Regions from separate parts of the Exiguobacterium sp. EF_C8 genome, predicted to be linked through region 1. Evidence: a T-box and tRNA genes for the amino acid it is inferred to sense, from the RefSeq annotation. Region 1 holds a T-box; the other holds one or more tRNA genes.

The links. The T-box of region 1 lies ahead of alaS (alanine--tRNA ligase). A T-box ahead of a tRNA ligase gene usually reads a tRNA of that ligase, here a tRNA-Ala.
Region 2: it encodes a tRNA-Ala, which carries the amino acid that the T-box ahead of alaS (alanine--tRNA ligase) is inferred to sense. The anticodon was not compared.

Annotation. Positions count from the first base shown of each region.
Region 1 covers NZ_CM143264.1:2,215,416-2,231,630, forward strand. Annotated here, with positions in the region: gene greA (transcription elongation factor GreA) at 1-113, opposite strand, end outside; gene udk (uridine kinase) at 170-817, opposite strand; gene ACY2IG_RS11915 (O-methyltransferase) at 834-1,472, opposite strand; gene mltG (endolytic transglycosylase MltG) at 1,544-2,692, opposite strand; gene ACY2IG_RS11925 (DUF1292 domain-containing protein) at 2,771-3,064, opposite strand; gene ACY2IG_RS11930 (DUF1292 domain-containing protein) at 3,051-3,338, opposite strand; gene ruvX (Holliday junction resolvase RuvX) at 3,353-3,775, opposite strand; gene ACY2IG_RS11940 (IreB family regulatory phosphoprotein) at 3,772-4,041, opposite strand; gene alaS (alanine--tRNA ligase) at 4,076-6,718, opposite strand; T-box leader at 6,776-6,986, opposite strand; gene recD2 (SF1B family DNA helicase RecD2) at 7,029-9,254, opposite strand; gene ACY2IG_RS11955 (VOC family protein) at 9,371-9,919, shown strand; gene ACY2IG_RS11960 (tetratricopeptide repeat protein) at 9,966-10,631, opposite strand; gene mnmA (tRNA 2-thiouridine(34) synthase MnmA) at 10,645-11,766, opposite strand; gene ACY2IG_RS11970 (cysteine desulfurase family protein) at 11,783-12,910, opposite strand; gene cymR (cysteine metabolism transcriptional regulator CymR) at 12,924-13,331, opposite strand; gene ACY2IG_RS11980 (replication-associated recombination protein A) at 13,392-14,729, shown strand; gene ACY2IG_RS11985 (tRNA threonylcarbamoyladenosine dehydratase) at 14,742-15,506, opposite strand; RNA gene ssrS (6S RNA) at 15,600-15,789, opposite strand; gene ACY2IG_RS11995 (DASH family cryptochrome) at 15,863-16,215, opposite strand, start outside.
Region 2 covers NZ_CM143264.1:2,889,172-2,905,386, forward strand. Annotated here, with positions in the region: gene ACY2IG_RS15210 (DUF2089 family protein) at 1-273, opposite strand, end outside; gene ACY2IG_RS15215 (hypothetical protein) at 294-581, opposite strand; gene ACY2IG_RS15220 (cation:dicarboxylate symporter family transporter) at 763-2,058, opposite strand; gene ACY2IG_RS15225 (NAD(P)/FAD-dependent oxidoreductase) at 2,238-3,296, opposite strand; gene ACY2IG_RS15230 (ABC transporter ATP-binding protein) at 3,482-4,273, shown strand; gene ACY2IG_RS15235 (iron-hydroxamate ABC transporter substrate-binding protein) at 4,277-5,188, shown strand; gene ACY2IG_RS15240 (FecCD family ABC transporter permease) at 5,267-6,268, shown strand; gene ACY2IG_RS15245 (FecCD family ABC transporter permease) at 6,268-7,272, shown strand; gene ACY2IG_RS15250 (hypothetical protein) at 7,326-7,793, opposite strand; gene ACY2IG_RS15255 (hypothetical protein) at 7,760-8,269, opposite strand; gene ACY2IG_RS15260 (hypothetical protein) at 8,283-8,735, opposite strand; gene ACY2IG_RS15265 (hypothetical protein) at 8,856-9,014, opposite strand; gene ACY2IG_RS15270 (S8 family serine peptidase) at 9,141-12,887, opposite strand; tRNA gene ACY2IG_RS15275 (tRNA-Ala) at 13,110-13,185, opposite strand; gene tatC (twin-arginine translocase subunit TatC) at 13,290-14,069, opposite strand; gene ACY2IG_RS15285 (twin-arginine translocase TatA/TatE family subunit) at 14,077-14,274, opposite strand; gene ACY2IG_RS15290 (redox-sensing transcriptional repressor Rex) at 14,274-14,933, opposite strand; gene ACY2IG_RS15295 (ATP-binding cassette domain-containing protein) at 15,101-16,215, shown strand, end outside.

The sequences.
Region 1 (16,215 bases):
GCAATCTTGATGTTCTCGACGACTTCTTTCCGGCGGACTGACTTCAATTCATTCAATTCATTTTCAATGTTCGCTTTACCTTCAAGCGTCATGTAGTATTGCTTTTCTGCCATTTTTGTCACGCTCCTTTTTATTCCACTAGTATAGTATATTCACATCTTTTTTGGAATCAATATCCTCTTTGATCAAGTGCCGAACGATAATCAAGGATCGCTCGGATTTTCGTTACGAGTAAATCGATTGCCACGTGGTTTTCGCCGCCCTCTGGTACGATGATATCCGCATAACGTTTTGTCGGCTCACAGAACTGCAGATGCATCGGACGGACGACATTCGTGTACTGCTCAACGACAGAATCAATTGAACGCCCACGTTCGTTGATATCACGTTGCATCCGACGAAGAATGCGAACGTCCGCATCCGTATCGACGAACACCTTAATATCCATTAGTTCCCGTAACCGTTCGTCTTCAAGCGCTAAAATTCCTTCTACGATGATGACATCACGTGGTTCGAGACGAATCGTTTCTTGAGCACGTGTATGTGCGACATAATCATATACCGGTTTTTCAACGGCAATGTTTTCGCGGAGCGCTTGAATGTGTTCGATCAAAAGACCATTATCGAAAGCAAATGGATGATCATAGTTTGTCTGATATCGCTCTTCCATTGATAATTCACTTTGGTCTTTATAGTATGCGTCCTGTTCAATCATGACGATTGATTCGCTTGGGAACGCATCGACAAGTGAACGTGCCACCGTCGTCTTCCCTGAACCCGTTCCGCCCGCTACGCCTATTACTACCGGTTTTTGCATGTCATTCGTTCCTCCATCATTTCGACTTTTTCCGACTGACGGATACACCGTCACCGAGCGGAAAAATCGTCGTATCATATTGTTCTTGTTCCATCATCCAGACCGTGAATTCTTTGACAAGACGCACGAGCCGACGTCTTCTTCGATCGAACGTCTTCGGGTCAGGCTCAAGGACATCTCCGTGTAAGAAGAGATTGTCCGTATAAAGCACGCCACCCTCTGGAATGAGTCGCCCATATCCCGCAAAGAATTTTTTATACTGTCCTTTAGCTGCATCGATGAAGACTGCATCAAACTGGTCTTCAAGCGTTTCGGCTAATTCTACTGCATCACCAAAAATGATGTCAATCCGATCCGCCACATCTGACCGGGCGATGAAGGTTTTTGCTTCTTCATACCGCTTTGCATTCCGTTCGATCGTCGTAATACGCGCATCCGGTAACGCATGTGCCATCCGGATCGCACTATAACCAATTGCTGTTCCGACTTCTAAAATACACTTCGGTTGCTGTAATCGCAGGAGCGACAACAAGACTTCGGAACCGGTCAACTCGATGATCGGTATATGATGTTCTTCCGCATAACGCTCCATTTCTTCTAGTAGGGCATCACGAGGATGAATCATCGATTCGACATAGGTCGTGAAATCCTTCACGCCATTCACTCCCTCTTCCGCATAAACAGGTTGACTTGAAGCGTCATTTCCGCTTCAACCCAACCCGTTGCTCATTGCTCTTTACTCGCTTCGTATTCCACCCATTCCGGTTTATACTTAACGACGTTTCGTTGATGTTCTTCATATGTCTCTTCGTAAAGAATCTGTCCTCGTGGATGTGTATCACTTGGTGGACGGGCGAAGAAATAGACATATTTTGTTTTATTCGGGTTCAAGACAGCTAATACGGAATCCTTACTGACTGTTGAAATCGGACCAATCGGAATTCCTTCGTACTTATACGTATTGTACTTCGAGTTATTCTCAAGATCCTTCAGCGTCGTCAATGCCGTATTCTCGCCTGTGCCATACCAAACCGTCGGGTCCGACTGAAGTTTCATGCCATCATCTAAACGGTTTTTGAAGACGCCTGCGATTTCACGACGATCCTTCGGTGTCGCGGCTTCACGCTCGACCATTGAACCGAGACTGAGCACTTCATGGAAGGTCATGCCTGACTTTTGAATGGCATCCTCATTTTCATCGTAGACTTTTTCTGTCTCGTCGAGCATCGTCTCGACGATTTGATCAATGCTTTTTCCTTTATCGAACTCATACGTTGCTGGGAAGAGATATCCTTCAAGTGCGTACAAGACGCCATTCTTCTTCACTTCATCCGTCAACATCGGATATTTTTCAATCATGGCATCGATGAACATCGCATCCGTCAATTCTTTACGAATCGTCTCTTCTTTGAACTTCGTCGCTTTCGCGATTAAATCAATTTGACGATCCATCGTGATGCCTTCAGGTAACGTGATTTTCACATCCGCTGCCTTCATGACCGTTCCCGTTTTCAATTCATTGATGATTTCATCCGGGGACATGGCTTGTGACAGGGTATATGTACCCGCCTGGAATGACGATTCATTCTTATAACGGACGTAATAACGGAAAATCGTCTCGTTTGCAATCAAATCTTTTTCCTTTAGTAAGGACGCGATCGTACTCGTTCCTGCGCCTAAAGGAATTTCGACTTTGACGGATTTCGTCGCTGCTTCATCGACCGGTTCAAGCGCATTTTTCAAAAAGACATAGATGACCGCACTGGTAACTAGAAAAATCGTAAACAATACAGAAAGGATGATCAGCGTGATCCGGCGTGATGTCCGGCGTCGCCTTTTTTCGATTTCAGCATTTTGCTTCCATTCGTTCTCCATCGGTTCCTCCTTCTTCTCTTAAAACAAGGTGACACCGTAAGAGAAAGTCTCTTACGACGTCACCTGTCATGAGTCGGGTTAGTCTAACTGATCTTCGAGCGTGTTAAAGACTTCTTCGATTTCATCCCAAGTCGCTGTATCGTCTTCGTCGATTGGTACGAGGTTGAAGTCGTTGTCTCCATCACCGTATTCGTCGAGTTCGTAAACGAAGATATCGACTTCTTCTGCTTCGTCATAATCTGCTCCGATTGGCTCGAGGAAGATGTATGTCTTGCTCGAACGTGGGCTTTCATAACGCAGACGTTCTACGAATTCGAAATCATTTCCTTCGCCGTCCGGAATTACGTAACGTGTTGGCTCATTCTGTTGCATCAGTGATCCGCTCCTTTAACGCAAGCTCGAGTTCATCCCAAGTTTGCTCATCATTTTCATCGATCAGGCTCAATTCAAAATCATCTTCGCCTTCTCCATATTCATCGATCTCACAGATGATTAGATCATCCGCTCCTTCGTCAGGGTTACCGATCATTTCAAGAAATAGATAGGTTTTTCCTGTACGTTCACTTGAGTAACGGTACCATTCTTCGAAAAGATGTTCGCCGCCCTCTTCATCTGGAAAGAGATACTGACGTTTTTCTTCAGCCATCGGTTTCTCCCCCTTCATCGATTCGCCCGATCCAAATACGATTGCAGGATCATGACGGCAGCCATCTTATCGATGACTTGTTTTCGTTTCTTGCGGCTGACATCGGCATCGATCAACATCCGTTCTGCTTGCATCGTCGTCAACCGTTCATCCATGAAGACGACTTCAAGCCCAGTATGCTGTTCGATTTCCTTCGCAAAGGCTTCACTCGCCTCCGCACGGGGACCGATGGAACCGTTCATGTTTTTCGGAAGACCAATGACTAGGATTTCGACATTGTATGTCTCCATGATGACATCGAGCCGTTTGAAGGCTTCTGGGTAATCCGGTTCCGTCCACTTGACCGTCTCGACACCTTGCGCCGTCCAGCCCATCAAGTCACTGACCGCTACCCCGATCGTCTTCGAACCGACGTCTAGTCCCATTGCACGTTTCATTTTGAATTTCCACTCTCCGCCAAATAAGATTTCACGAGTTCTTCGAGCAATTCGTCACGTTCAATCTTACGAATTAAGTTACGTGCGTCATTATGACGAGGAATGTAAGCAGGATCTCCAGATAGGAGATAGCCGACGATTTGGTTGATCGGATGATATCCTTTTTCTTCTAAAGCATGATAGACCGTCAACAACACATCCCGTGTCGCTGCTTTGTTATCGTCTTCTGGAAAGTTGAATTTCATCGTTTGATCCATCTGACTCACGTTCATCACCTCTTTCATATACACTACGTTTCTATTATGCCAGTGATTGCACGTATTGTGAAGCGTACGCGAGTGCTTCTTCTAATTTAGACGCATCTTTCCCACCAGCTTGAGCCATGTCAGGGCGACCGCCACCGCCACCACCGCAGCGTGTTGCGACTTCCTTGATCAATTTACCAGCATGATAGCCTTGGTCGATTAAATCTTTTGAAACGCTTGCGACGAGATTGACTTTTTCACCTTGCGCACTACCGAGAACAATGATCGCTGATCCGAGTGAGCTCTTCAACTCATCCATCATACCGCGAAGGGCATCCATATCTGAGACATCGACACGTTTCGCAAGCACACGTACGCCGTTGATTTCCTCAACATCGTCCTTTAGTGAAGCAGCTTCGATGTTCGCAAGTTTTGCTTGCAACGATTCGTTCGCCCGTTCCGTCTCACGAAGTTGTTGTTGCAGTGCTTCGATACGGACTGGAACTTCCGTCGTTTTCGTTTTCAAGACAGCAGCTGCTTGTTCGAGTGTTTCTAAGTGTTGATTCATCACACGATACGCGCCTGCACCTGTTACCGCCTCGATTCGGCGTGTACCTGCACCGATCCCAGACTCTGAGACGATCTTGAACAAGCCGATTTCGGCTGTGTTCCCGACATGGATTCCGCCACACAACTCGATCGAGTATGTGCCTGCTGAGACGACACGGACCGTTTCACCGTATTTCTCACCGAACAATGCCATTGCGCCTTTTGCTTTTGCATCAGCGATGTTCATCTCTTCGATATCAACCGGTAGTGATGCCCAGATTGCTTGGTTGACGTCTTGTTCAATCTTCGTCAACTCTTCTTGTGTCACTGCACCGAAGTGTGAGAAGTCGAAACGAAGACGATCTGGAGAAACGAGTGATCCCGCTTGGTTGACGTGTGTTCCGAGCGTATCTTTCAATGCTTTATGAAGCAAGTGTGTTGCCGTATGGTTTTTCGTGACGGCTTTACGCTCTGCTGCTTCGACGTTTGCAACGACGTCTGCAGCTTCCGTTGCGATCCCTGTACGAACGATGACCGTATGCAAGTTTTGACCGTTTGGTGCTTTTTGAACATCTTTGACATCAAGAACAAAGTCTTTGCCTTCGATTGTTCCTGTATCCGCGACTTCACCACCACTTTCAGCATAGAACGGTGTGATGTCGAGAATGACTTGTGCTTCTTCACCAGCAGCGACTTCTGTGACTCGTTCTCCATCATGCAACAATGCGATGATTTTCGCATCCGCCTTAAGGTCGGTATAGCCGACGAACGTACTCTTATCTTTTAGCGTTGAGAGGACTTCCGATTGCTGTTGCATCGAACCACTCTCTTCACGCGCTGCACGTGCCCGTTGACGTTGTGCATCCATCGCTTGTTTGAAGCCTTCTTCATCAACAGACATCTGATGATCTTCCGCATACTCAACTGTCAATTCGAGTGGGAAACCATACGTGTCATACAAACGGAACGCATCTTCGCCACTGATGATGTGCTCACCGTTTGCCTTAGACGTCTGAGCGACCGTGTTCAAGATTGCAAGACCGTCATGAAGCGTCTCATGGAAACGTTCTTCTTCGTTTTTAATGACGCGTTTGATGAAGTCCGCTTTTTCCGGAACTTGTGGGTAGAAGTCGACCATGACATTTCCAACCGTATCAACGAGTTCATACATGAACGGACGTTCGATCCCAAGCATCTTCGCATAACGAACCGCACGGCGTAGTAAACGACGAAGGACATATCCACGTCCTTCATTCGAAGGAAGAGCACCATCACCGATCGCAAATGATACAGTACGGATGTGGTCTGCGATGACTTTGAATGCTACATCAAGTTTCGAATCATCACGGTAGATCTTGCCGCTGATTTCTTCCGTCTTATGAATGATCGGCATGAACAGATCCGTATCGAAGTTCGTCGGCACGTCCTGCATGACACACGCCATCCGTTCGAGTCCCATCCCAGTATCGATGTTTTTACGCGGAAGTTCCGTGTAATTGCCGTGTCCATCATGGTTGTACTGACTGAAGACGATATTCCAGATCTCGAGATAGCGTTCGTTTTCGCCACCTGGATAAAGTTCTGAATCGTTCGGATCGTCTCCGAAAGCTGGACCACGATCGAAGAAGATTTCCGTATTCGGACCAGATGGACCTTCACCGATTTCCCAGAAGTTATCTTCAAGCGGAATGATCCGCTCAGCCGGTACGCCGAGTTCAAGCCAGATTTGACGCGCTGCGTCATCTTCCGGATGAATCGTGACCGAAAGACGTTCTGGGTCAAGACCGTACCAGTCATCACTCGTCAAGAGTTCCCAACCCCATTTGATTGCATCTTCACGGAAGTAATCACCGACAGAGAAGTTTCCGAGCATCTCGAAGAACGTATGGTGACGCGCTGTTTTCCCGACGTTTTCGATATCGTTCGTCCGGATTGATTTTTGTGCGTTGACGATACGTGGATTATCAGGAATGACACGACCATCAAAATATTTCTTGAGTGTTGCAACACCCGAGTTGATCCACAAGAGCGATGGATCCTCGACCGGTACGAGCGAAGCACTCGGTTCGATCGCATGCCCTTTGCTTTGGAAGAAATCAAGATACATCTGACGGATTTGTGCACCCGTTAATGGTTTTAGAGCTTTCATGAACAGTTACCTCCATTGGTTTTATTTGGACGCAAAAAAGCGATGCTTTCATCCCTGAAAAGGGACGAAAGCATCGCTTCCGTGGTACCACCCTCGTTCGTAAGCAATCCATTGCCTACCTCGAACATCTGATAACGGGGATGACCCGCAGGTGTTTACACCCGACTCCGGAAGGAGCTTCAAAGGGACTCGAGAAAGTGATTGCAGCAGACTCACTTCTCTCTGGACTCGAGTTTTCCTTTTACTTATCTTCCATCAACGTGTTACGTCCATTCATCTATCGTGATTATTACCTATCGAACAGCATCCGTCAAGTCTTTGTCACCCCACCGAGTCGTTCGATCAATCGTGTTCGGCGCCGGGGTTCCTCTTCTTGCGACGCTTTATGGAACGCACGCGGATCACCGAATAATAACAAACTCGATTTTGCCCGAGTAACTGCCGTATAAATTAAATTTCGGGAATGTTTGAACGCCCCCGTGAAATAGACCGGCATCAAGACGATCGGAAACTCAGATCCTTGCGCTTTGTGGATCGTAATCGCATAGGCGTGCGTGAATTGATCCCAATCACTCCGGTTGTACTCGACCTCCGTCTGATCGAACCGGGCGATGATTTTATCGACTTTATCGACATTCTCTTTAGCGAAGAAGATATTGACGATTTCGCCGATATCTCCGTTATAGACGTTTTCTTCCGCATTGTTGACGAGCTGGAGAATCTTGTCCCCGGTCCGGTAAATCCGCGTCCCTTGTTTGACTTCCCGTTTCTTCGGTTCCTCCGGGTTATAGACGCGTTGCAAGGCGACATTCAATTCGTCGATCCCGACCTGACCACGGTAAGTCGGCGCGAGGACCTGTACATCGAATTTCGAGTAGCCTTTTGCGAGTGCTTTTTCCGCGAAGGCCGAGATGCCCCGTAACGTCTCTTGCGGAGACGCAGTATAGAAGCGGCGATCCGCAAGTGGTGATAACAAATCAGCAGACGTCGTCCGGTTCTTCAAATCGTGCGCAAGACGCAATATCGAAGAATCTTCTGCTTGACGATGGACGACGTTCAAACGGACGACGGGAATTCCTTCCGTATCCATCAAGTCTGCCAGCACCTGTCCTGGACCGACGGATGGCAATTGATCGCGGTCACCGACGAACAAGATCTTCATGCCATTCGGGACGGCGCGAAGCAAACTCGATAACAAGTAGATATCAATCATCGACGATTCATCGATGATCAGTACTTTTCCCGTGATCGGCTGATCCTCATTCAGTTGAAAGTTCGTTCCATCATACTTTAAGAGACGGTGAATCGTCATCGCCGGTACATCTGTTGCTTCCGATAGACGTTTAGCGGCACGTCCCGTCGGTGCAACAAGGACGTATGGATAGACATCCCCTGTCTTGACGCGACTCTTCTCAAGCGGCCAGTCATGAATTTCTTGCAACGCATGCAAAATTCCCTTGATGACAGTCGTCTTACCGGTACCCGGTCCACCAGTCAAGACCATCAGCGGCGCTTTGACCGCTAACTCGATCGCTTCTCGCTGTTGCGCGGCATATTCCATGCCGAACTGTTCTTCGAGGTGACCAATTGCTTCAAGGATCGTCGCGACATCGACTTCTTGTTCGGCACCGTTTGCCATGACGCGTGCTAGTTCCTTCGCCGCGCGGACTTCCGCATAAAAGATCGTCGGTAAATACAAGCAACCTTCTTCAAGCTTGACCTTATCTTCAGCGAGCAATAGTTCGATCGCTTGTTCTAGCCGCTCTCCCGGATCTTCCCCTAGCAGACGGGGTGCCCGTTGCAATAGCGAGTCGACCGTCGCGAAGGCATGTCCCTCGCCCGCTTCTTGTTCTAATATATGCATGATCGAAGCAGCGACACGCTCCGGGTGTAATCCGACAAGTCCGAGGTGCGCGGCAATATGATCGGCTGTCTTAAAGCCAATCCCGTTTACTTCATACATCAAGGAATACGGATTCTCCCGAATCCGTGCCATGGCGTCGCCCTCGTACGCGGCATAGATCTTTGCCGCCAGCTTCGGTGTGACATCAAACGGTGCTAAGAACAGCATCAACTGATCGACACCGTATAGCGTCGCGAGTCGATTCAATATGATGTCTGCTTGTTTTTGTTTTAACCCAGGCACCTGATTCAGTACCCGTTCATCCTTTAATATGAGATCCACTGCGTCTTCTCCAAGAGCATCGACGATATTTTTCGCTGTTTTCGGACCAATGCCGGTGAACGAACCATTCGTCAAGAAGCGGATCGTCGCATGTTTAGTCATCGGAACCGATCGGCGAATCAGCTCCGCCTTCAGTTGTTTTCCGAAGCGAGGATGATCAACGAGACGACCGAATGCTTGATACGTCCCTCCGAGTTCGATTCCGACTCCTGTACCCGTAATGACGAGCTCGGTCTCTTTTAATTCAAAGTTCTTTTCTTTGACGGCGACCAGTACAATGGAGTGTGCTTCCTCTTCAGAAGAAAAGAGCACACGTTTGACGCGCCCGACGACTTGATGGGGGTGCTCCATCACTCCACCTTCTTTCTCTCTTTTTCATTCGCTGCTTTCATCATAGCATTCGTTTACCGGATTTTAAATCAGGGAAAGATACCGTGAAACATTTCGTTAAGAGGAGGAGTTCAAGGATGGCACGTTTACCGATTGCAGGATTGTGTGAATTAGTACTTGAAGTCGAGGATATGGATCGCGCCCTTGGCTTTTGGAATGAGACACTTGGTATTCCGATTGTCGAGCAATGGGCACCTGAGGATGCTGAGCCGAGCAAAGAACAATCTAAACAAGATGGGGTCTGGGCAACGTGGCTCTACATTGGCGGCAACACCCGACTCGGTCTTTGGCTGAAACGGGACTTCACGATGGAAGAACGAACCGTTAAACATTTACCGGTCTCCGAATGGGATACGTTGTACGATGAAGGCGGAGTCCATGTCCATTGTGCCTTTTACGTTGAGAAGGACGAGTTCCAGCAAGCCTTAAATCAGCTTCGGGAAGCTTCAATCACCGTGAAGCTAAGAGAATGGGATGAACAGGAGACCTCGAACCAAAAAGAGTATTCCGCTTATTTCAAGGATACAGAAAATAACGTCATCGAACTGTATACGAAAAACATGGATGAAGCCTATGAAGACTTTTCCGGACCTCCGCTTCGTGTCATCCGTGAAGTCGGGAATTAAATACCATACAAAAAAGACGACTCCGCCTGGAATCGTCTTTTTTAGATCAATCTGCTTGTTTTAATAACGCATCCATCTTCGCTTTTGCATCTCGTGCAAGGGCGTGTTCCGGCTGATAGGCAAGAACGGCTTCAAGTTCTGCATAACAGGCTTCCTGTTGACCGAGGAAGGCAAGAGCAATCGCATAATTGTATCGTGCATCTGTATGCGTTTCGTCAAGCATCAAGACATGCTCGAACATCTCGACCGCTTCTTCCAACTTCTCGTTTTGCGCTAAGGCAAGTCCGTATTGGAACGAGATCTCGATATCGACACCGTTTAGTTCTGACGCGCGTTGTAAACGAGGTAAGCCGCGTACTGGATCACCGAGTTTTTGATACGTCATCCCTAGCATGAAATGGAGATCCGCGTCGTCAAGTCCGTACAATAACGCTGCGCGCAATGATTCCTCTGCTTCGACGAGTTGATCGGCAGCAAAGAACAGAGCGCCTTTCGCATAATAGGCACTCGCAAACGTATTATCAATCATCAGTGCCCGGTCATAAAAACGAAGGGCACGATCAGCGTCGTTCATCGATTGGAGTAATGTTCCAAGATTGACGTACGCCGTCGGATCTTTTGGGTTTTCTTCGATCGCATCATTAAAAGCTTGCGCTGCTAATTCATAATTTCCAGCTTCTAGATGCCGGAACCCTACTTCATTATAGTTCATCTTCTTTTGCTCCTTACGCTAAATAAGCGAGGCGTTCGCCTGCTTTATAAGCTGCATCGATTGTGGCACCACCGAGGCAGATGTCTCCATCATAGAACACGACCGCTTGTCCTGGTGTGATCGCCCGTTGACGTTCGTCAAACGAAACATCGAGTCCATCTTCAAGGACACGAACCGTGACGGCTGTGTCTTGTTGACGGTAACGGAATTTCGCTGTGCAACGGAATGTCTCACCGACTGGACGTTCAGATGTCCAACTGACATCTGAAGCAAGTAATCCTTCCGAATACAATAATTCGTTATGGAATCCTTGATCGACATAGAGAATGTTCTCTTTTAGGTTTTTTCCGACGACGAACCAAGGTTCTCCGTCGCCACCGATACCAAGCCCGTGGCGTTGCCCCATCGTATAGTACATCAATCCATCGTGACGACCCATGACGTTGCCGTCAAGCGTCCGCATCTCACCGGGTTGTGCCGGTAGGTATTGACCGAGGAACTGTTTAAAATTCCGCTCGCCAATGAAGCAAATACCGGTCGAGTCTTTTTTCTTAGCTGTTGCAAGGTTCGCTTCTTCTGCGATCCGGCGCACTTCTGATTTTTCCATGTGACCGATTGGGAACATCGCCTTCGCGATTTGCTCTTGCGACAATTGATTCAAGAAATATGTTTGATCCTTGTTTGCATCGACACCACGAAGCAATTTATGTTCTCCATCTTCATAGACAGCACGTGCATAATGACCTGTCGCGACGAAATCGGCACCAAGACGCATCGCGTGATCGAGGAAGGCTTTGAACTTGATTTCCTTGTTACACATGACGTCTGGATTCGGTGTCCGACCGAGTTTATATTCATCGAGGAAGTACGTGAAGACCTTATCCCAGTACTCTTTTTCAAAATTGACCGCATAATACGGAATGCCGATTTGATTGGCTACGGCGATGACGTCTTCATAATCTTCCGTCGCCGTACAAAAGCCGTTCTCATCCGTGTCATCCCAGTTTTTCATGAAGATCCCGATGACGTTATAGCCTTGCTCTTTTAATAAATGAGCCGTCACAGACGAATCGACACCGCCCGACATCCCAACGACGACTGTCGTTTCACTCGGGGCTTTCGCTCGTGTATTCATTCATTTCACCTCTTAGTTAATTCTGAAACGATTTTACGACATCTTGCAAGGCTTGTGCGAGTAGTTCGACTTGCGCGAGCTCATTTCCGTGACCAAAACTGATCCGAACCGATGCCCGTGTCCGTTCATCTTCACCATACATCGCCGACAAGACATGCGAAGGCTCGACGGATCCTGCCGTACATGCACTCCCGCTCGATACAGCCATCTGGCGCATATCAAGCATGATCAAGAACGGTTCGATTTCAATTTGCGGGAAGTAAAGATTGAGGACATTCGGCAATCCTTCAACACCGTTGACTTCGTAAGTGACGCCACTTTCATCCAAGCGTGTTAGCAAAACGCTACGCAGTTGTTTGATGTGGTCCTGCTGTTGATCGCGCTCTGCGATCATCAGTTCGAGCGCTTTCGCTAAACCGACGATTCCCGGTACGTTCTCCGTACCAGCGCGACGCTTGCGTTCCTGTTCTCCGCCATACGTCTGCGTCGCTAATTTCACACCTGTCCGTACATATAATAGCCCGATTCCTTTTGGACCATTGATTTTATGACCAGACGCGGATAAAAGATCGACCTGTAACGCTTCGACATCAATTGCTTGTTTTCCGAACACTTGCACCGCGTCCGTATGGAACAAAATACCGCGTTCCCGTAAGAATTGACCAATTGCCGCAATCGGCTGGATCGTCCCGACTTCATTGTTGCCGAACATGATCGAGACGAGTATCGTATCTTCCCGAACTGCTTCTTGTAAGGCAGTCAACGACACAACGCCAGACGACGGTACATCGAGATATGTGACATCATAGCCTTGCTTTTCAAGCTCTTCGAACGCACGGAGTACGGCATGATGCTCAAACCGTGTCGTAATGAGATGACGCCCTTTTTCACGCGCTACCTCAGCCGCACCGAAGATGGCGTAGTTATCCGACTCCGTTCCACCACTCGTGAAAATCAGTTCAGTTGGTTTCGCATTTAATTCTTGTGCGATCTGCCGACGTGCATTGTCGATCGCCGCCCGAGCAGAACGACCAGCCGCATGGACACTTGATGGATTGCCGTACTGTTCGAGCAAATAAGGCGTCATCGCCTCAAGGACTTCCGGACGCATCGGCGTCGTCGCCGAATGGTCAAAGTAATTCATTCGTATTCACCTCTCAAATATAGAACATGTATCCTGTATCGTCTTCTTCCGCTAAGTCTTGTAGTGTCGTTGAATCGAGTACTTGATCGACCGCTTGTTGGATTTTGTCCCAAAGTTTGCGTTTCGTGACCTCGTCACAAGCATCGACTTCGACGACGACGAGTGGTCCTTCAAGCAGGCGGATGATTTCACCCGCCGTAATGCTTTGTGCTTCACGACCGAGCTTATACCCGCCATAAGCGCCGCGAACACTTTTGACGAGACCCCCATTTCGAAGTGGTGCGATCAATTGCTCGAGGTAGTGCTCTGATAAATCATACATCTGGGCGATTTTTTTTAAGGACAATGGTTTTGATTCAGCTTCTTTCGCGAGTGCGATCATGATCGTCAGACCATATCGCCCTTTCGTTGAGATTTTCATCATGCGAAGGATCATCCTTTCTAGTATAGTAGTAGCTAAAAGTGGAAGGAGCGTATGTGTATGGCACATTTATTTGAATCCCAGTCTCCTGCCGGACCGCTCGCGAATCGGATGCGTCCGCAGAATCTGGATGAAATCGTCGGACAACGCCATCTAATCGGAGAGACGACGCTTTTGCGGCGCGCCATCTTAGCCGATCGTCTCGGAACCGTCATTTTTTACGGTCCACCGGGCACCGGTAAGACGACCCTCGCACGTGTCATTTCCAGTTATACGAAATCAGCATTCGAGCAATTGAATGCGGTCACGGCAAAACTGGAACAATTACGTGAGATTTTAAAAGCAGCCGAAGCTCGTCTTCAGTTCGAGGATCAAAAAACGATCCTCTTTCTCGATGAGATCCATCGGTTCAATAAGATGCAGCAAGACGCCTTACTGCCGGCACTTGAGGCGGGTACGATCACGTTGATCGGTGCGACGACTGAAAACCCGAGTTTTGAGGTCAACGCCGCTCTCTTATCGCGGGCAACAGTCTTTCGTTTTGAACCCCCGACGGCAGATGATTTACGGATCGTCCTCGATCGGACCCTGAAGGACACGGAGCGTGGTCTTGGCAAATATCCGATCACCATCACGGAGGACGCGATCGATCATTACGTCAAGTTGTCAGATGGCGATTACAGGGCATTATTGAATGCGCTCGAACTTGCCGTCTTAACGACACCGGAAATCGATGGTCAAATCACGATCGACCTCGCTGTCGCTGAGGAATCGATTCAGCAAAAGGCATTGAAGTATGATAAGGACGGCGATCGTCATTATGATGTCATCTCCGCCTTCATCAAATCGATTCGTGGTTCCGATCCCGACGCCGCGCTCTACTGGCTCGCCGTCATGATTGAAGCCGGTGAAAGTCCACGTTTCATCGTCCGTCGTCTCTATGTCCATGCGGCAGAAGACATCGGTCTATCTGATCCGCAAGCGTTATTGATGGTCGATGCTTGCGCGCGCGCGTGCGAATACGTTGGTTTCCCAGAAGCACGGATCCCGCTTGCTGAAACGGTCCTATATCTCGCGACAGCACCGAAATCGAATGCCGTCATCTCAGCCATTGACCAAGCATTGATGCTCGTCCGTCGTTCAGATGGTGGACCTGTTCCCCCACACTTGCGCGATGCCCATCATCCGGGTGCAGCGGCACTTGGGAATGGCGTTACCTACCAATATCCGCACGACTTCGAACATGCCTATGTGCCACAGAATTATTGGCCAGAAAACCTTGCCCGGACCAAACCCGTCTTTTATCGTCCAAGCCCACGCGGTTTTGAAAAACAACTGCAGGCTCGACTCGATTTTTGGAACAAACAAACAGCCACACATCAGAAAAAGCGACCATAAGGTCGCTTTTTTTTAACGAACGCGTTCGATCGTCACGCCAGCTTCACGGACAATCTCATTGATGACGTAGCTCGCTGCAATCAGTCCACCGACAGATGGAACAAATGCATTCGAACTCGGTGGCATCTTCGCTTTACGAATCGCAGCGGCATCGTTTCCGACGACTTGACGGACTTCTTCAATGATCTTAACGGGCGGTTCATCGGAAAAGACAACAGGAACGCCTTTATGAATACCGGCTTTCCGGAGTTTCGTCCGGATGACCTTCGCCAGAGGATCATAACTTGTATCTTTGATGTCAACGATCTTGATGCGTGTCGGATCCATCTTGTTCGCCATCCCCATGCTCGAAATGATCGGAATGTTACGTTTCTTACATTCTTGAATCAAGTGAATTTTGAACGAGACCGTGTCCGATGCATCGATGACATAATCCGGCTGCTGTTCAAAGAACGACTCGAATGTTTCTTCATTGTAGAACATCTTTAAACGAACGATTTCAAGGTCTGGATTGATTAACGCAAGACGTTCAGCCATCGCATCGACCTTCGGCTGACCGACCGTCGGAAGCAAGGCATGAATTTGTCGGTTGACGTTCGTGATGTCGATATCATCCTTATCAACGAGAATCAAACGACCTACACCACTACGGGCAAGCGCTTCTGCCGAGAACGATCCAACACCACCGATTCCCAGAATAGCGACAGACTTGGATGCCAATGCGTCAAGTCCAGTTTTACCGATTGCTAGTTCATTACGCGAAAATTGATGTAACATCTCATAACCTCACAATACTCATACTGTTTTACTCGGAATTATATCATAAAAAAAAACGTCATGCGACGTGTCAAACAATAAAATAATAAGACGATGGGACCCGAAGTGCCGTGTCGATACCTTATTTTTGAACCTGCTGTGCAGGTGGGTGTCTTATCCGATTCCTATTCGTACGTCCTCCTGCTGTGTTACGAGGCATGTACTACTAGTTGGAACGTCAAACTCCCTATCAAAAAAGAGTGGCTCAAAGATAAAAGGCGGCTCTCGTACAATTCAGGAACCCCATCTGATGCATTTAATATAGCATCCTCCCCTCTGAAATGCAACTACTTCCCACTCCAGAAAAAGATGCTTTTTTAAGTCCAACGTTTCGTGAAGTCTTCGTTCGGATCATATCGTTGTTGCTGAAACACGGGATCGAATCGTGGTGTCCGCGTCGCATTCCCGACCCCTGCGATGAATGCCCAGTTGCCATAGTTCGAAGCGACGTCATGATCAATCAATTGTTGTTCAAAATACTGTGCTCCGATGCGCCAGTCCTGTTTTAATTCATGAATGAGATAACTGGCAACGATCTGCCTGCCCCGGTTCGACATCCATCCCGTCTCGCGAATCTCGTTCATAAAGGCATCAACGAACGGTACACCGGTCTTTCCTTTTCTCCAACGTTCGACAGCTAGCTGATCCGTCTTCCACGTGTATTGCCCTT
Region 2 (16,215 bases), 670 kb from region 1:
GTAAGAATCGATGATCGTTTTCGCCACATCAAGACTCAACCGTTCATCTAAGACCAGGTTCTTGATCATATTGATGAATTCGACATCTTCCTGTTGCACCGAATCAATTCGCTCAATCAACTGGTTCAACTTCGCCCGGACAGTCGGATAGGATACTTGATAGGCAGCTGCCATATCCTTCAACGAACCGGAGCTCAAGACGAACTTCCGGATGAACTCGAGATGCTCCTGTTCGAGTGCCAGTACCCAAGCGGGCACGTCTTGTCGTTCCATCGTATTCCCTCACTTTTCTCTTACAAATCTTGAATCTCCATCCGCTCTTTTTCACGCTGCAATTGCTTACGGCGCGAGTCGACACCCATCTCAGCCATTGAGATCATCATAGACAATCCAACACATGTACCGATTCGGATCAATGACTCACGATCCGACGTGTGTGGTCCTGTTCCGAAATACCAGTAAATTCCGAGACCAATAATGATCGCTGGAATGATGAAACTAAAGACTCTTCTGCGCCGCGCTAAGTAAAATTGTACGATACAGACTGTGACAATACCAATGACGATTCCTACCGTTTCCATCCTATTGCCTCTCCTATGTGATTATATAAATAATATTAACTATAAAATAAATAATATTCAATATAATTTTAACTATAATCAAAAATAAGAGGTTTTCTTTAAAAACAATCGACTTTAATCTATTTTCAGAGACAAAAAAAGAAAGGACTGACGATTCAGTCCTTCCCCATACTTACGACAATCACGCACTGCGGATGTCGTCTTTCTTATTTTCTGTCGACATGAACGTATCGAGTTGGTCTTCATCAAGAACACCTTCCCACTTCGCGATGACGAGTGAAGCGAGCGTGTTTCCTGTAACGTTGACGACGGAACGCATCATATCCATGATTCGGTCAATCCCCGCGATGAAGGCAAGTCCTTCTGCCGGGATACCGACCGTACCAAGTGTTGCGAGCAATACAACGAAGGAAACGCCTGGAACGGCAGCCATTCCTTTTGATGTCAGCATCAAGACGAAGACGAGTGTAATCTGTGTCCCGATCGAGAGGTCGATCCCGTACATCTGTGCGATGAACAAGGCAGCAAGTGCTTGATAGAGTGCTGATCCATCGAGGTTAAACGAATAACCCGTCGGTACGACGAAGCTGACGATTGATTTCGGCACTCCCATCTTCTCGAGTTTTTCCATGATCCGTGGAAGAACCGTTTCTGAAGAGGCTGTCGAATACGTCAAGAGCAATTCATCCTTGAAGACGCGGACGAAGTCTGAGACCCGAACACCAACCCACTTCATGATGCCGCCGAAGACGATGATCATGAAGAGAAGAGCTGTGACATACAATGTCGCGATGAGCTTGAATAACGAACCAAGCGAGTCAATCCCGAACGTCGAGACCGTCACACCAATCAAGGCGAAGACACCGATTGGTGCGAACTTCATGACGATGTTGACGAGATTGAACATTGCTGCTGCGACACCTTCGAAGAAACGAATGACCGGTTGACCCTTCTCTCCTGCAAAACCGACACCGAGTCCGAATAAGACTGAGAAGAAAATAATAGCGAGCATATCACCGCGAACCATCGCATCGAGAATGTTCGTCGGTACGATATTGACGATTTTTTCGACGAGTCCTTCGTCTTTTGTCGTCTCTTCCGTTGCGACATATGATGAGATATCCGTTTTATCCAATGTCGACATATTAATGCCAGCACCTGGTTCAATCAGATTGGCTGCAAATAGCCCCGTGAAGATGGCGATCATCGTCACGATCGTGAAGTAACCCAGTGTTTTGACGCCGAGACGTCCGAGACTCTTCGGACTACCGACCGATGAGACACCGAGGACGATCGTCGTAAAGACGATTGGGACGACGATCATTTTCATCATCCGGATAAAGATATCACCGATTGGCTTGAGCCACTCCGCGACATGGGGATTCCCATAAAATACACCACCGACTGTGATCCCGAGAATCAAGCCGATTAAAATCTGCCAGGCAAGGCCAATGGGCTTACGTTTCGTAGTTGTCATACGCTTCCTCCTTATACATCCGTCTTACTTGTATCCTACATGTAGTGGAACATAAATAGAATTTTGTCCTAAATACAGCACATTGTCAAATCCATCTGTTATAGTACAAAACCGAATTCTGTACGAAAAAACGTCCAAAATCCGCTTGTTTCCAAGCATTTTGGACGTTCTCATAATTTTTAAGATTGTTGATTAACGCGTTCCTCAATCAACGCACGATTGCGTTTTTTGAAGACCTCATTGTGTGACGACACCATCGCCACTTTTGGCGCTTCCGGCTCAATGAAGCGTTTCGCTCGGTTGACGGCGTTTGCCGCATCTTGGAACGCACCCGAGATCAAATGGACCTTCCCGTCGTGCGAAAGAATATCTCCTGCTGCATATAGTCCCGGTACACTCGATTCACTCGCGGCATTCCCGGCGATGTAGAAGTCATCGACCCGTGCAATATCGAGGTCACACGCGTCAAGTAGCGCCGCATCTTGTTCATACCCATGATTAATGATGACTTCATCAATTGGAATCTCGACGACCTCATCTGTTTGACAGTCGATCAATTCAACCGACGCGATCCGTTGGTGATCGGGACTGGCGATTAATTTGTGAATCGTCGTATTGAGGAGGCAGACCGCCGAACTTTTGACGAGTTGATCAACTTGCGCCTCGTGCCCTGAAAAACAATCTCGCCGATACGTGACGTAGACCTTTTTCGCGACCGGTTCGAGTTCGTTTGCCCAATCGATCGCCGAGTTCCCACCACCTGAGACGATGACGGTCTTTCCTTTAAAGCGTTCAATCGATTTAACCGTATAGTTCAAGTTTGACACTTCGAAACGTTCCGCGCCTTCGACTTTTAATTTTTGTGGATTGAGGATGCCACCGCCGACCGCGACGATGACCGTCTTCGAATAATGAATCTGCCCCGATTCCGCTTCTAAGACGAAGTTACCGAAGACGTCTTTTGCGATCGAGATGATCTTTTCATTCAATTGAACAGTCGGTTGAAATGTCAGTCCTTGTTCGACGAGTTGAGCCATGAGTTTTTCACCAGTGATCGGCGGCTGTCCACCGACGTCCCAGATCATCTTTTCCGGATAGACGTGCAGTTTTCCTCCGAGTTCTGCTTGATACTCGATCAATTTCGTCTTCATACCTCGAAGACCACTATAGAACGTCGAATATAACCCTGCTGGTCCTCCACCGATGATCGTTACGTCGAACAACTCCTGTTCCCTCATCTCACTCACTCCTCATCCTTGATTGTTATTGATTATCATTCTCACTCTCTCATGATAACGTGAACATCTCTTGAACACAAGAAAAAATGTTGACAGCGTTTTTATGAGACTGGTATGGTTAATGAGACGATAGTGATAATCATTATCATTGAAAAATGGAGAGAACAACGAAGGAGTCGTCGCGTATGGTACGTCTAGCAACAGAAGAAATCAATATCGGCTACGGTGATCGTCCCATCGTCAAAGACTTGTCCGTCCAAATTCCCGATCGTCAAATCACAACGATCATTGGCGCGAACGGATGCGGCAAATCAACTTTGCTGAAAGCGATGACACGGATCATTCCCCATCAATCGGGACGTGCGTTGCTCGATGGTCTTGATATCGCGAAGGAAAGCACGAAGCTGCTTGCTCGGAAGATGGCTATCCTGCCACAAACTCCGGAAAGTGCAAGCGGTCTAACGGTCGCAGAGCTCGTCTCATACGGTCGTTTTCCTTATCAAAAAGGATTCGGACGCTTAACGAAACACGATTATGAAATCATCGATTGGGCACTCGAAGCAACGGACACGATGGCGTTCAAACATCGTCCAGTCGATGCGCTGTCCGGTGGTCAACGTCAACGGGTCTGGATTGCGATGGCACTCGCTCAAGAGACAGATATCATCTTTCTCGATGAACCGACGACTTATCTTGATCTCGCCCACCAACTCGAGGTGCTCGAACTGCTCGAATATCTCAACCGGACCGAAGGACGGACGATCGTCATGGTCCTGCATGACTTGAATCAAGCGGCACGCTTCGCCGACTATATTATCGCCATGAAAAACGGCGAAGTCGTCAAAGCCGGAACGTGTGAGGAAGTCATCGCAAAAGATGTCTTACAAGAAGTATTCCATATCGATGCTGAAATCGGACGCGATCCGCGGACGAACAAGCCGATGTGTATCACCTACAACTTAATCAAGGGAGATTAAATCATGAAGAAACTACTTGTACCGGTTCTACTCATTCTCACGCTCGTCATCGCAGCGTGTGGCAATACAGAGAAAAAAGACGACGCAGCATCTGGTTCGAAAAACGAAACGATCACATATAAATCAGAAAATGGAAACATTAAAGTTCCAGCTCATCCAAAACGAGTCGTGGTCCTCGCTGGTTTTGCCGGCAACGTCATGGCACTCGGCGTTCCTGTCGTTGGTGTTGATTCGTGGTCAAAAGCGAATCCGAAGTTCGATAAACTAAAAGATGTCACGGAAGTTTCGGAAGAGAACGTTGAAAAAATCATCGAACTCGATCCTGACTTGATCATCGGCTACTCGACAACGAAAAACCTCGACAAAATCAAAAAAATCGCTCCGACGGTCACGTACACATACGGAAAAGTCGACTACTTGACGCAACATATCGAAATCGGTAAATTGCTCAACAAAGAACAGGAAGCACGCGATTGGGTCAAAGACTTCAAAACACGTGCCGCTGCTGCCGGTAAAGACATCAAAGCAAAAATCGGTGAAGATGCTACTGTTTCTGTCATCGAAAGTTTCGATAAACAACTCTACGTCTTCGGCAACAACTGGGGTCGTGGAACAGAGATTCTCTATCAAGAAATGAAATTAAAAATGCCGGATAAAGTCACGAAGATGGCATTAAAAGATGGTTACTATGCGTTGTCACCAGAAGTCCTCCCTGAATATGCAGGCGACTACCTCGTCTTCAGCAAGAGCGCAGAAGCGGACAACTCATTCACGAAAACGGATACGTTTAAAAACATTCCAGCCGTCAAAAACGATCATGTCTTCGAAGTCGATTCGAAGGAGTTCTACTTCAATGATCCTCTCACACTCGAACGTCAACTCGAGTTCTTCAAGAAAAGTTTCCTTGGTGCATAATAAATAAGGGAGGGAACCTGCGGGATCCCTTCCTTTTTTTGCGGCTCACTCCCTGAATCAGAAATGGAGGCGACATTCATGTCAGCTGGTCGAATTCCGTTCGGCATAAAAATCACACTCGGTCTTGTCCTTTTTTTCGGGATGTTCTGGATCGCGATGACGTTCGGCGCTGCCGATACGACGATCCGCGAAGTCTGGAACGCCTTGACGTTCGGACCGTTGAATGAAAAAGCAAAAATTGTCCAGGAAATCCGCTTGCCACGGGAATTAGCAGCAATCCTCGTCGGAGCGGCACTCGGTGTCTCTGGTGCCATCATGCAGGCGATGACACGCAATCCCCTCGCCGATCCTGGTCTGCTCGGTCTGACGGCGGGTGCGAACGCAGCACTTGCACTCGTCATCGTCCTGTTCCCGAAAATTGAGTACTTCGGTATCATGATTGCTTGTTTCTTCGGAGCAGCACTTGGGGCAGCACTTGTCTTTGGAATCGGTGCTTCGAAAAAAGGTGGTTTTTCGCCACTCCGGATTGTCCTTGCCGGTTCTGCAATCTCAGCCTTTCTGTATGCGATTGCGGAAGGCATCGGCATCTACTTCAAGATTGCTCAAGATGTCTCACAATGGACGTCCGGTGGACTCGTCGGGTCGACATGGGGACAACTGCAAGTCATCACTCCGGTCATCGCGATCGGGATTGTGATTGCCTTCATCTTCTCCCGACAATTGACGATTCTCAGTCTATCGGAAGAAGTCGCGCTCGGACTCGGGCAGAACATCCAGCGGATCAAAGCAGTACTTTATGTTGTCGTCATTCTGCTTGCAGGTGCTGCTGTTGCACTCGTCGGTAACATGGCGTTCATCGGGCTGATGATTCCACATATCGTCCGCGCGATCGTCGGGACGGACTATCGGTTCATCCTGCCAATGACCGCGATCTTTGGTGCGACGTTCATGTTACTTGCCGATACAATCGGTCGGACATTGTATGCTCCCTACGAGACTCCGGTCATCGCGATCGTCTCAATGCTCGGACTACCATTCTTCCTCTTGATCGTTCGGAAAGGAGGGCGTGCTTTCTCATGATGGAATCTCGTTTACGTCGTCGCCAGCAACTGACGTTTTGGACGTTACTGGCACTATTGATCGCAACACTCGTCGTCAGCATCGGTCTCGGACCTGCTTCCCTATCCTATGATCGTTTGTTGCCGACGTTACTTGGAAACGGCTCGTTCAAAGAGGAGTTCGTCCTCTATTCGCTCCGCTTACCACGACTGCTCATCACCGTCATGGCAGGAATGGCACTCGCTTTATCCGGTTCGATCCTCCAAGGGATCACGCGCAATGAACTCGCTGATCCTGGTATCATCGGCATCAATACCGGAGCTGGTGTCGCCGTCGCCTTGTTTTTCCTGTACTTCCCGGTCGATGTCGGATCGTTCATTTACTTGTTACCGATTGCCGCTTTCCTCGGTGCGCTCGTGACCGCGACGGCGATTTATCTATTCTCATACGACCGGGTGCAAGGACTGCAACCGATTCGCTTGATTTTGACTGGTGTTGGCTTCTCGATGGCGCTCTCCGGAATCATGGTCATTCTGATTTCGTCGACGCGTCGTGAAAAGGTCGACTTCATCGCTAAGTGGCTCGCTGGTAACATCTGGGGGACGGACTGGATCTTCGTCTACTCACTCTTACCGTGGTTACTCGTCTTGATTCCGCTAACGTTCTATAAGGCGAATAAACTCAATCTCCTTGCCTTGAATGAACCAGTCGCAATCGGTGTCGGCGTCGCGCTTGAAAAAGAACGGATCCAACTCTTGTTGACAGCCGTCGCACTTGCCGCTGCTGCCGTCTCCGTCACGGGTGGGATTTCCTTCATCGGTCTGATGGCGCCACATATCGCCCGCGCGCTCGTTGGACCACGGCATCAGTTCTTCTTGCCGATTGCCCTCTTGCTCGGCGGATGGTTGCTTGCGTTCGCTGATACGATCGGACGCAACATTGCGGGACCGGACGGCGTGCCAGCTGGAATCGTCGTCGCCTTGATCGGAGCACCTTATTTTATCTATCTCTTGTTGAAGAAATAATCAAAAATCCGCATCAAACAGCGTCTTTCGCTGATTGATGCGGATTTTTTGCTTTACCGTTTCCACCACGCACGTTCGATTTCCCTCATCGAGACGTAGGCTGGATCGATTTGTTTGGCTAACCGATTCATTCGAGTGACACCAAGACTAAACCCACCAATCCAAAAGAGGAAGACGACGAATAAATAACCAGGAGCACTTGGAATCGACAGCATGACGACGGCGATCAGCCATGCAACGACATACCCGATGATTGTCAGACGAGCGACCTTTTGAACGGTTTGTTGATACATAGTTGGTGTTAAATATGACTTCATGAGCCGTAGACGGACAATTTCTCGAGAGACTGCTGTCGCGCAAAGACAAAAGAGCATGATTTGAAGAAAGACGGATGTAATTGTCGGCATAAACCAAGCAGGTACCGCAAAAATCAATCCAGGGACCAAAAAGAAATAGGCGACGGAACGCACAGGACGTACCAATAGGTTCAGACGTGCTTGTCGCTCGAATAGGTGTTCCATTGCGATGTTCCTTTCTGTCTGACGAAGCGGGCTACCTCAACGTCACTGATATAATCGGGATCGCGCGCTCCGTCACGTCGGATGATCCATTCGCTGATGAAATAAAGTGGTGTTAAAATCGCAAAAATTGCTAGAAGCATCTGCCAGAACGGTCTCTCGATTGTCTGGGTGATGACGACCGTCAAGACGGCGTACAGCAGGACGTGACTACCAATGCGGAGTAAAAATTGGCGACGGACCTGCGCTTTTGAGATGTAGCTGTCTAAAATTTTTCGTTTTTTTAGTTGGTAGCGAAAATCGGAGGCGAGAAAAACGGCTGGAATCGTCAAAATCAACAGCGGGAGATCCGTCCATTCAATTAAGATACCGACTGTTATGAATAGAAACATGTTCCAATACCAGCGTGTGCCGAGCCATTCAACGTCCCGGTAGGCGAGGGCAAGTTTTTGTAGGCGTTCTTCACGAGCCGTTTGCATAGTACCTTCTCCTTTAGCGAGCTTGATGAATTTCTTTTTCCGTCACATACGTTGGATCGATCTTTCGTGAGACGAACTCTAGCGTTTTTCGGCAGATCCAGTAAAACGGAATGACGACGATGATCAGACCGATTAAGAAGGACATGTTCGGGCGATCGGCTGCCCAGACAATCAAACCGGCAAGCGCTCCGTATTGTAAGATCCCGATCAAGACATGCACCTGATAGAGCCGTTTTGCTGATGCCTCTGATGTATATTCCGCGACAAGCGCGAACCGCTTGCGTTGTACGAGCATGTCATAGCCAAAATACAATAATGGGACGATCATCGCATAAACCGGCTTCTCAAGTGTGTTGCTAAGTGCTAAAAATGCTGCAAGCATGACCCATATGCCGGTCTTTGTCTTTTGGTGCATCTCTTCGTATAACGTCGCTAATGCTTCCGTTTGTGTATGTACGTGTTCCATGATCTCCCACCTTTCTATACTGTAATATACTTACATTTTACTGTATCGGTTTCACCTGTAGTGCGATTTTTCAAAAAAAAGATGTCCTGTCGCTTCGGACAAGACATCTTTCATTAGAGACTATGCACTGACCTGGATGATCAGATAGATGACACTATAAGCAACGATCGCGAGCGGTATCAACGCGACACCGATTAGCCAGCCATTTTTGTCACGGATACCGAGATATAAGACGAGACACCCTACGATGAAGGCGATTAATGTCGTAAACGGATTCATGGTCGTTCCCCCTCTAATTGTTTCTGCTCTTAAATTTCCCGCTCCACTCGTCTCATAAACCCTTCAAGGCGCTTCGACACACAAAGAAAAGCCAGACGGATTTCCGCCTGGCTTTTCTTTGTTAACTTATTTTTTCGTGATGACGACTGTTTTCGTAACGACTTGTCCACCCAGATCCTTCAGTTTCAAGTTGTACGTGTTTTTTCCTTTTTTGAGCGTCACTTTTTTCGTGATCGTCTTTTTGAAGGCTTTCATGACGTACGGTTCTTTGAACGTCCGGCGGTATTCCGCGCTACCATTGAAGTCGAAGCGTAATTCGCTGTAGTTATCGCGAAGTACGATCTTCATCTCAGCTGTTTTTGTTTTACTTGAGACGGTTTTTGGTGCTGTGACGCGAATCGTTGGTAATTCTGTGTCGATGATGACTTGACGGTTGAACGCCACACGATTCCCTTTTCCATCGTATGCTTCGACCTTGAATGACTTGACGCCATCTGTCGTGTACGTCACGTCATGGCTGAACGCATAGTTTTGTTGGGCTGCATCGAAACGCAGTTTAACAGTTTTTCCGTTGATCTTGAACGATTTGATACCTGACTCATCAGAGACATGACCCGCGATGTTGATGACTTTTGATGTTGCAAGACCAAGAGCGACCGGTGTATCGATTTGAACATTTGGTACGGCTTTATCAACGCCTGTCGTGTTGACGTCTTTTTTCACACTGTTTCCAGCATAGTCTTTGACGACGAAGGCAATCTTCGCGCGCTCCGGCAGATCCGTCAACGTGTACGCTTTTTCTGTTGCGGCAAGTGGTTGCTTTAAGACACTTTTGCCATTGACGAGGATATCGTATGACGCAACTCCTGTTCCTTGGTCGCCTGCTGTCCATGAAAGTGTTGATTTCGCAGCATCCCATTTCACAGTAGCTGCTGGCTTTTTCGTATCGACATAGACTGGGAAGAGATTCGTCTGCCATTTTGCGTTCGGATAATCGATCACCGATTTGACTTTGTAGTAGTAAAGACCATCTTTGACCGGTTTCCCGTTGATCGTTCCGTCCCAAGCAGCGCTTGTGACTGGTGTGTAGCCGTCCTCTGAACCGCTGTCGTAGTAGTTCTTGACGACGTCCGTTTGCATATCAAGCTTCTGAAGTGTTGTTTTATTCCGGTCAAGAATCGAATACTCGACTTTTTTCGCATTGCGAAGGAATGAGATGATCGGGAAAGCTTCATCTGCGCTACCGTCGTTGTTCGGTGAGAACGAGACTTTGTTCGCGACAACTTTTCCAGCGGCATTCGTACCAAGGAATTCGAAATCATCCTTCACTTCAGTCGCTAGACCTGTCAATCCATAGAACGTGTTGTTTTTATCGTACAATGGTGCATCTAAAATCGGAGCTTGATCCCATTTTCCTTTGAACCCAACATAAGGAACTGTCAGTTCTGGATTTTTGCTCTTCGTATCGATCAGACGGACGAATCCTTCGACGAAGTAGCCGTTTTTAAAGACTTGTTCAAGCGGAAGCTCGTTCGCCCAGTCAGTCGTGTTCTTCAAATCGACGGACACGCTGACTTTCGTTGAGCTCTTCGGATTAATCGAGACCGAGCTCGCTTTCTTCGAGCCGACTGCAAATGAGATCGGGTATGTGCCTGTGTTGGCATCTACCGTACCGATCGTTCCTTTTTTGAAGATTCCATTTGCTTCAAGGAAGTTCGATCCTTTTGCACCGAGATCTGATTGAACCGTTCCCGCTAGCTTATACGTCACTTTTTCATTGCTGTAGTTTTTTAAATCAAGCGTGAATGTGAACTTCTCGCCGACTTCCTTCAAGGATGCCTTGCCTTCACCTGACTTCGTCTCTGTGATGACGACTGGTGTCTTCATCGCAGCACGAAGATCCATCAGTCCAGCTCCCTCACGACGTGGGGAGTAGAAGTTGCCTGTTTTCAATTGTGCGTTGTATTTTCCTTGATCGAGTTGCGGACGCGATGTATTCATCAAGATGTTTTTGGCGAGTTTAACGCGTGTTGCACCAGTGACTTTGAAGTCCTTCGCAATCCGTTGCATGACGAGTGCTGTTCCTCCAGCGACGTGTGGTGCTGCCATCGATGTACCGCTCATGACGCCATACTCGTTATCATTAAGCGTCGAATAGATTTTCCCACCTGGTGCCGTGATTTCCGGCTTGAAGTCAAGGCTTGGCGTGACACCCCATGACGTGAAGTCAGACATTTGTCCTGCGACCGGGTTATCGGTTGAGACCGCTTTTCCGTCAAATGTCACTGCGATTGCCTTGCCTTCTTTTGCTTTTGCTTCGAGATCATTCCCGTCCGCGATGCTAAGCGTCACGAGTGGAATCGTCGGATTGTTGAGCGCCATGCTGACGTAATCCCCATGATCGACTTTACCACGGACGATGACACCTGCTGCGCCTTGCTTCTCAGCTTCTGCTTGAATCATGCTGTAGTTAAAATCACCTGTCCGCACGACGAAGACGACTTTCCCTTTGACGTCTTTACCTTCATAGTTCGAAGCTTGACCGTCACCGACATACACGACATCCTTCTTCTCTTTATCGAAGACGGCAATCGGATTCGGCGAATCTTGTTTTTGGTATGCCAAATAACCGGCATCCTGACCGTCGATCGTCAGCGCCATGCCTTCAAGCGTCAATTTTGTATTTTCGAGTGACGCGACTTGGAGCGCCTGGCTCGTCAATCCTGGTGCACCAACGACACCGATATCCGGGTTTGCTGTATATGGATTACCCGCACCATGACCTGCAAACGCCGAGTTACCAGCAGAGATCGCACACAAGATACCGTTGTTCATCGCGTTGACGATCGCGCGTTGCTCCGGATCATCTGCGTTGACGAACGATGCCGTCGAACCCAGGCTCATGTTGATGACGTCCGCTCCAAGTGCGATGGCATCATCGATTGCTTTGATGTAGATATCACTAAATGTCGATGGCATCCCTGGATCGTTACCGAAGACCTTCATCGCGAGGAGCTGTGTTTCTGGAGCGACCCCTTTAATGCCGCCGTTCGCTTCATCCCCGTTTGCTCCGACCGTACCTGCGACGTGCATCCCGTGCATCGATGCCCCCGCACCTAAGTCACGGATTTCGCTGTCGTGATCGGCATAGTTATAGCCGTACGGTACTTTTTCCGTGAAGTACTTTCCTTTTAAGCCTTTTGTTTCTTTCGCACTCTCGACCTTCGAAGAGGTTAAATCCACCTTTGTCTCTGGACTCAAGACCATGTCCTTGTGAGATGGATCAATCCCCGTATCGATGACCGCGACGACGGTTCCTTCCCCTTTGAAGCCATAGTCCTGCCACGTTTCCTTCGCATTGACCATGTCCTTGCTGTACAGCATGTCTGGCTTGGCACCTTTATCTACGGTTGGGCGCGCATATTCGTGCGCGATATGTACACTTTTGACTCCTTCGAGTTGTTTGATATCTTCGATGTCACCGAACTTCACTTCACCACTGAATCCGTTGATGACGGTTGTGAAGCTTTCTTTATATGTAACAGGAATCGCCTTTTTAGCGATAGCTGACTTGACTGATTTTTGGACGCTGACGAGTCGATCCTTGATCGATTCCTTTTCGGCATTGCTCAATGTGCTATACCGCTTGTTTTGAGCTTGGGCGATTTGAATCGCCGGTTTTTGTTCCATCTCGATGACGACTCGGACTTTATCCGATTGTTTGTAGTTCTTTTCTTGCCCCGATTTCTTCAGTGAGAGCGCCTGCGGTTTTTGACCCGTCGCTTTGTCTTGCGAGGACAGTGCACCTTGCGCACTGACTAGATTGGAAGACGTCATTAAGACGGCTGCCATAAGTGCAATCTTCTTCTTCATGCGTTCGTTTCCCCTTTTCTGTAAAACCATAGTAGTAATACTAATAAAACAGTTTAAAGAAAATTCTGTATTTTTAGTTTAATGAAGTTAATGGAAATAAACAATTTATATTTGTATATTTTTTTAATTTATTTCTTTTTGGTGACATTTTATATTTGGAAGGAATTTAACTGGGAACATAAAAAAACTCCTCGAGCACTCGAGGAGTTGAACGTATGCACTTGGTGGAGACTATCGGGATCGAACCGACGACCTTTTGGCTGCCAGCCAAACGCTCTCCCAGCTGAGCTAAGCCCCCATGAATTATCTTTAGTATACGCATCGCTAACTGCTTTATCAATATAAACATAACGCTTTCATAAAAAAGAATTCCTCCCGAAATGGCTGGAAGGAATTCACGATTCATTTATTCAATTCACGCATCAAATCCGCCTGTCGTTCAAGCTCTGCCTGTTGCTCGAGGATCAAGACCTTTTTATACGTCCGCGCGGAAATCAAGATACTGATTTCATAGAGAACGAACAACGGCACTGAGATCATCAAGTGTGACGTCACGTCCGGCGGTGCGATCAATGCCGCAACGACGAACAGCGCGAAATACGCATATTTCCGATTCTTTCGCATGAAATATGGCGTCACAAGACCAAGACGTGTCAGGAACATCGTCACGACCGGCAATTGGAAGAGAAGACCAAACGGCATCGTCAACCGGATCAAGAAACTGAAGTAGTTTTCGACCCCGATGACTTGCTCGATCCCCAATTCTTTCCCGAGATCCGTTGAGACTTCGAGCAAGAAGGGAAGCAACCAGAAATACGAGAAGGCTACACCAGCCAAAAATAGAAAGAAGATGACTGGAATATATGTCAGTGTTGCTTTTTGTTCCTTTTCATAAAGCCCTGGTCGGACGAATGCCCACAGTTGATACATCCAGAACGGTGACGCTAAAATCAGCGCGATGATGAACGCAAGATTCAAATACAACATTAAAGGATCGGCGACGTTGAAGGCATTTAATCCGATACCGAGCTCTTTTAAGTCCGCTTGCAGAAAACGGACGAGCGGTCGGACGAGCGGAAATGCGACAGCGAACAGGACGACGACGATGAGGAGCGACCAGACAATCCGCTTACGCAGTTCGTCTAGGTGCGACGTCATGCTTTGTTCTTGATCAACCGTCATGATTCAATCACTTCTCTTTCGGTTCGTCCTTTTTATCGTCGTCCATGATGCCGTTCGTGGCATTCTTGAACTCTTTCAATGTTTGACCGGCAGCACGACCGAATTCCGGTAACTTCTTCGGTCCGAAGATGATCAACGCGACGACAGCAATTAATCCGATACTCGCAGGTCCGATACCTAACGTGAGCGGGATAAGGTTTTCCATTATGATTTCACTCCTTCAGCTGATTGCGAATAATGCTTCATGAAATAAACTAACGACTGCAACTCGATCGATAAATCGATGTGATGAACCCGAACGCTCACTGGCACGTTCAACCGTGCAGGCGTGAAGTTCAGAATGCCTGTCACACCATACTCGACTAACTCATCCGCTACTGACTGTGCGAACTGGGATGGAACCGTCAAGATGGCGACATCGACCTGATTCGCTTCGATTTGTTCTTTCATGTCCGAAACATGATAGATTGGAACGTCATGCGTCGTTGTTCCGACCTTCTCTTCGTCCGCATCAAACGCAACGACTATCCGAGTACTATTATTCTTTAAAAAGTTATAATTTGCAAACGCTGTTCCGAGATGACCGACCCCGATCAAGGCAACATTCGTCACCTCATCTTGATTCAAGGTTTTCCGGAAAAACGTTAAGAGATGTTGAACGTTATATCCATACCCCTTCTTCCCTAGTGCCCCAAAGTAGGAAAAGTCGCGACGAATCGTTGCTGAATCAACCTTCACCGCCTCGCTTAACTCAGCAGAAGAGACGCGGAGCTTACCTGAATTGTATAAACTTTGGATGAAACGATAATATAGCGGCAACCGTTTTGCTGTCGCTTGTGGAATTTTTGTGTCTGGTCCATTCATCCTGCAGTTCCCCCTTCGGCCACATCCATCGTGGCACCCAAATCTTTGCAAAAAGCTTTCTACTCTCCTTGATTGTAAACCACTTCACATAGAGTCACAAATAATATATTCCGCAGGACCTCGCGCTTTTGTTCGTGATAGACTAAAGGGTGGAAGGATGGATGGAAATGATACTCTTACAAGTCAACCAACTCTCGAAATCATTCGGCGTCGAGCCGATTTTAGAAAATATCAAACTAGAAGTACAGGAGCGCGACCGAATTGCGCTCGTCGGTCGAAATGGTGCCGGTAAATCAACCTTGCTCAAAATCATCGCTGGTGAACTCAGTCATGACTCGGGCGATATCATGAAAGGTAAAGATGTCAAAATCGGTTATCTCGCGCAAGACAGTGGTCTCGAATCGAACGAGACGATCTGGAACGAGATGCTGACCGTCTTTGAACATCTGCAAGAACAAGAACGAACACTGCGCCGGATGGAAATCGAGATGGGCATGGAGCACATCTTGAACGACCCGGTCGCGTACGATCGTCTCTTGAAGACGTATGATCAAGCGCAACACGACTTCTCAGAAGCCGGTGGTTATCAGTTTGAGGCGAATATCCGCTCCGTCCTGCACGGCATGCGCTTTTATCCAGACGATTACTCGCGCCGGATCCAGACATTGTCCGGGGGTCAACGGACACGGCTCGCCTTAGCGAAGATGCTCCTGCAAGCACCAGAGCTTCTCATTCTCGATGAGCCGACGAACCACCTGGATATCGATACGCTTGCTTGGCTTGAAAGTTACCTCGGTGGTTATCGTGGTGCCGTTCTGATCGTCTCGCACGATCGGTACTTCCTCGATCAAGTCGTCAATGTCGTCTATGAGCTCTCTCGTAATGTCTGTCGTAAGTTCACGGGGAACTATACGAAGTACCTCGAGCAAAAAGCGGCATTGTACGATCAAGAAATGAAACAGTTCGAACAGCAGCAAGAAGAAATCGCAAAGATGCAGGACTTCATTCAACGAAACATCGCTCGGGCGACGACGACAAAGCGTGCTCAAAGCGTTCGAAAACGGCTCGAGAAGGTCGACCGGCTCGATCGACCAGATGGAGATGAACGCAGTACGGTCCTGTCCTTCCCAATCGAAAAACAGAGCGGGAATGACGTTCTTCAAGTCAATCAATTGGCAATCGGTTACGAAGAAGCTGTCTCAAAAGACATCACGTTCCGCTTGCAACGCGGTGAATCACTGGCACTCGTCGGACCGAACGGAATCGGGAAGTCGACGCTCTT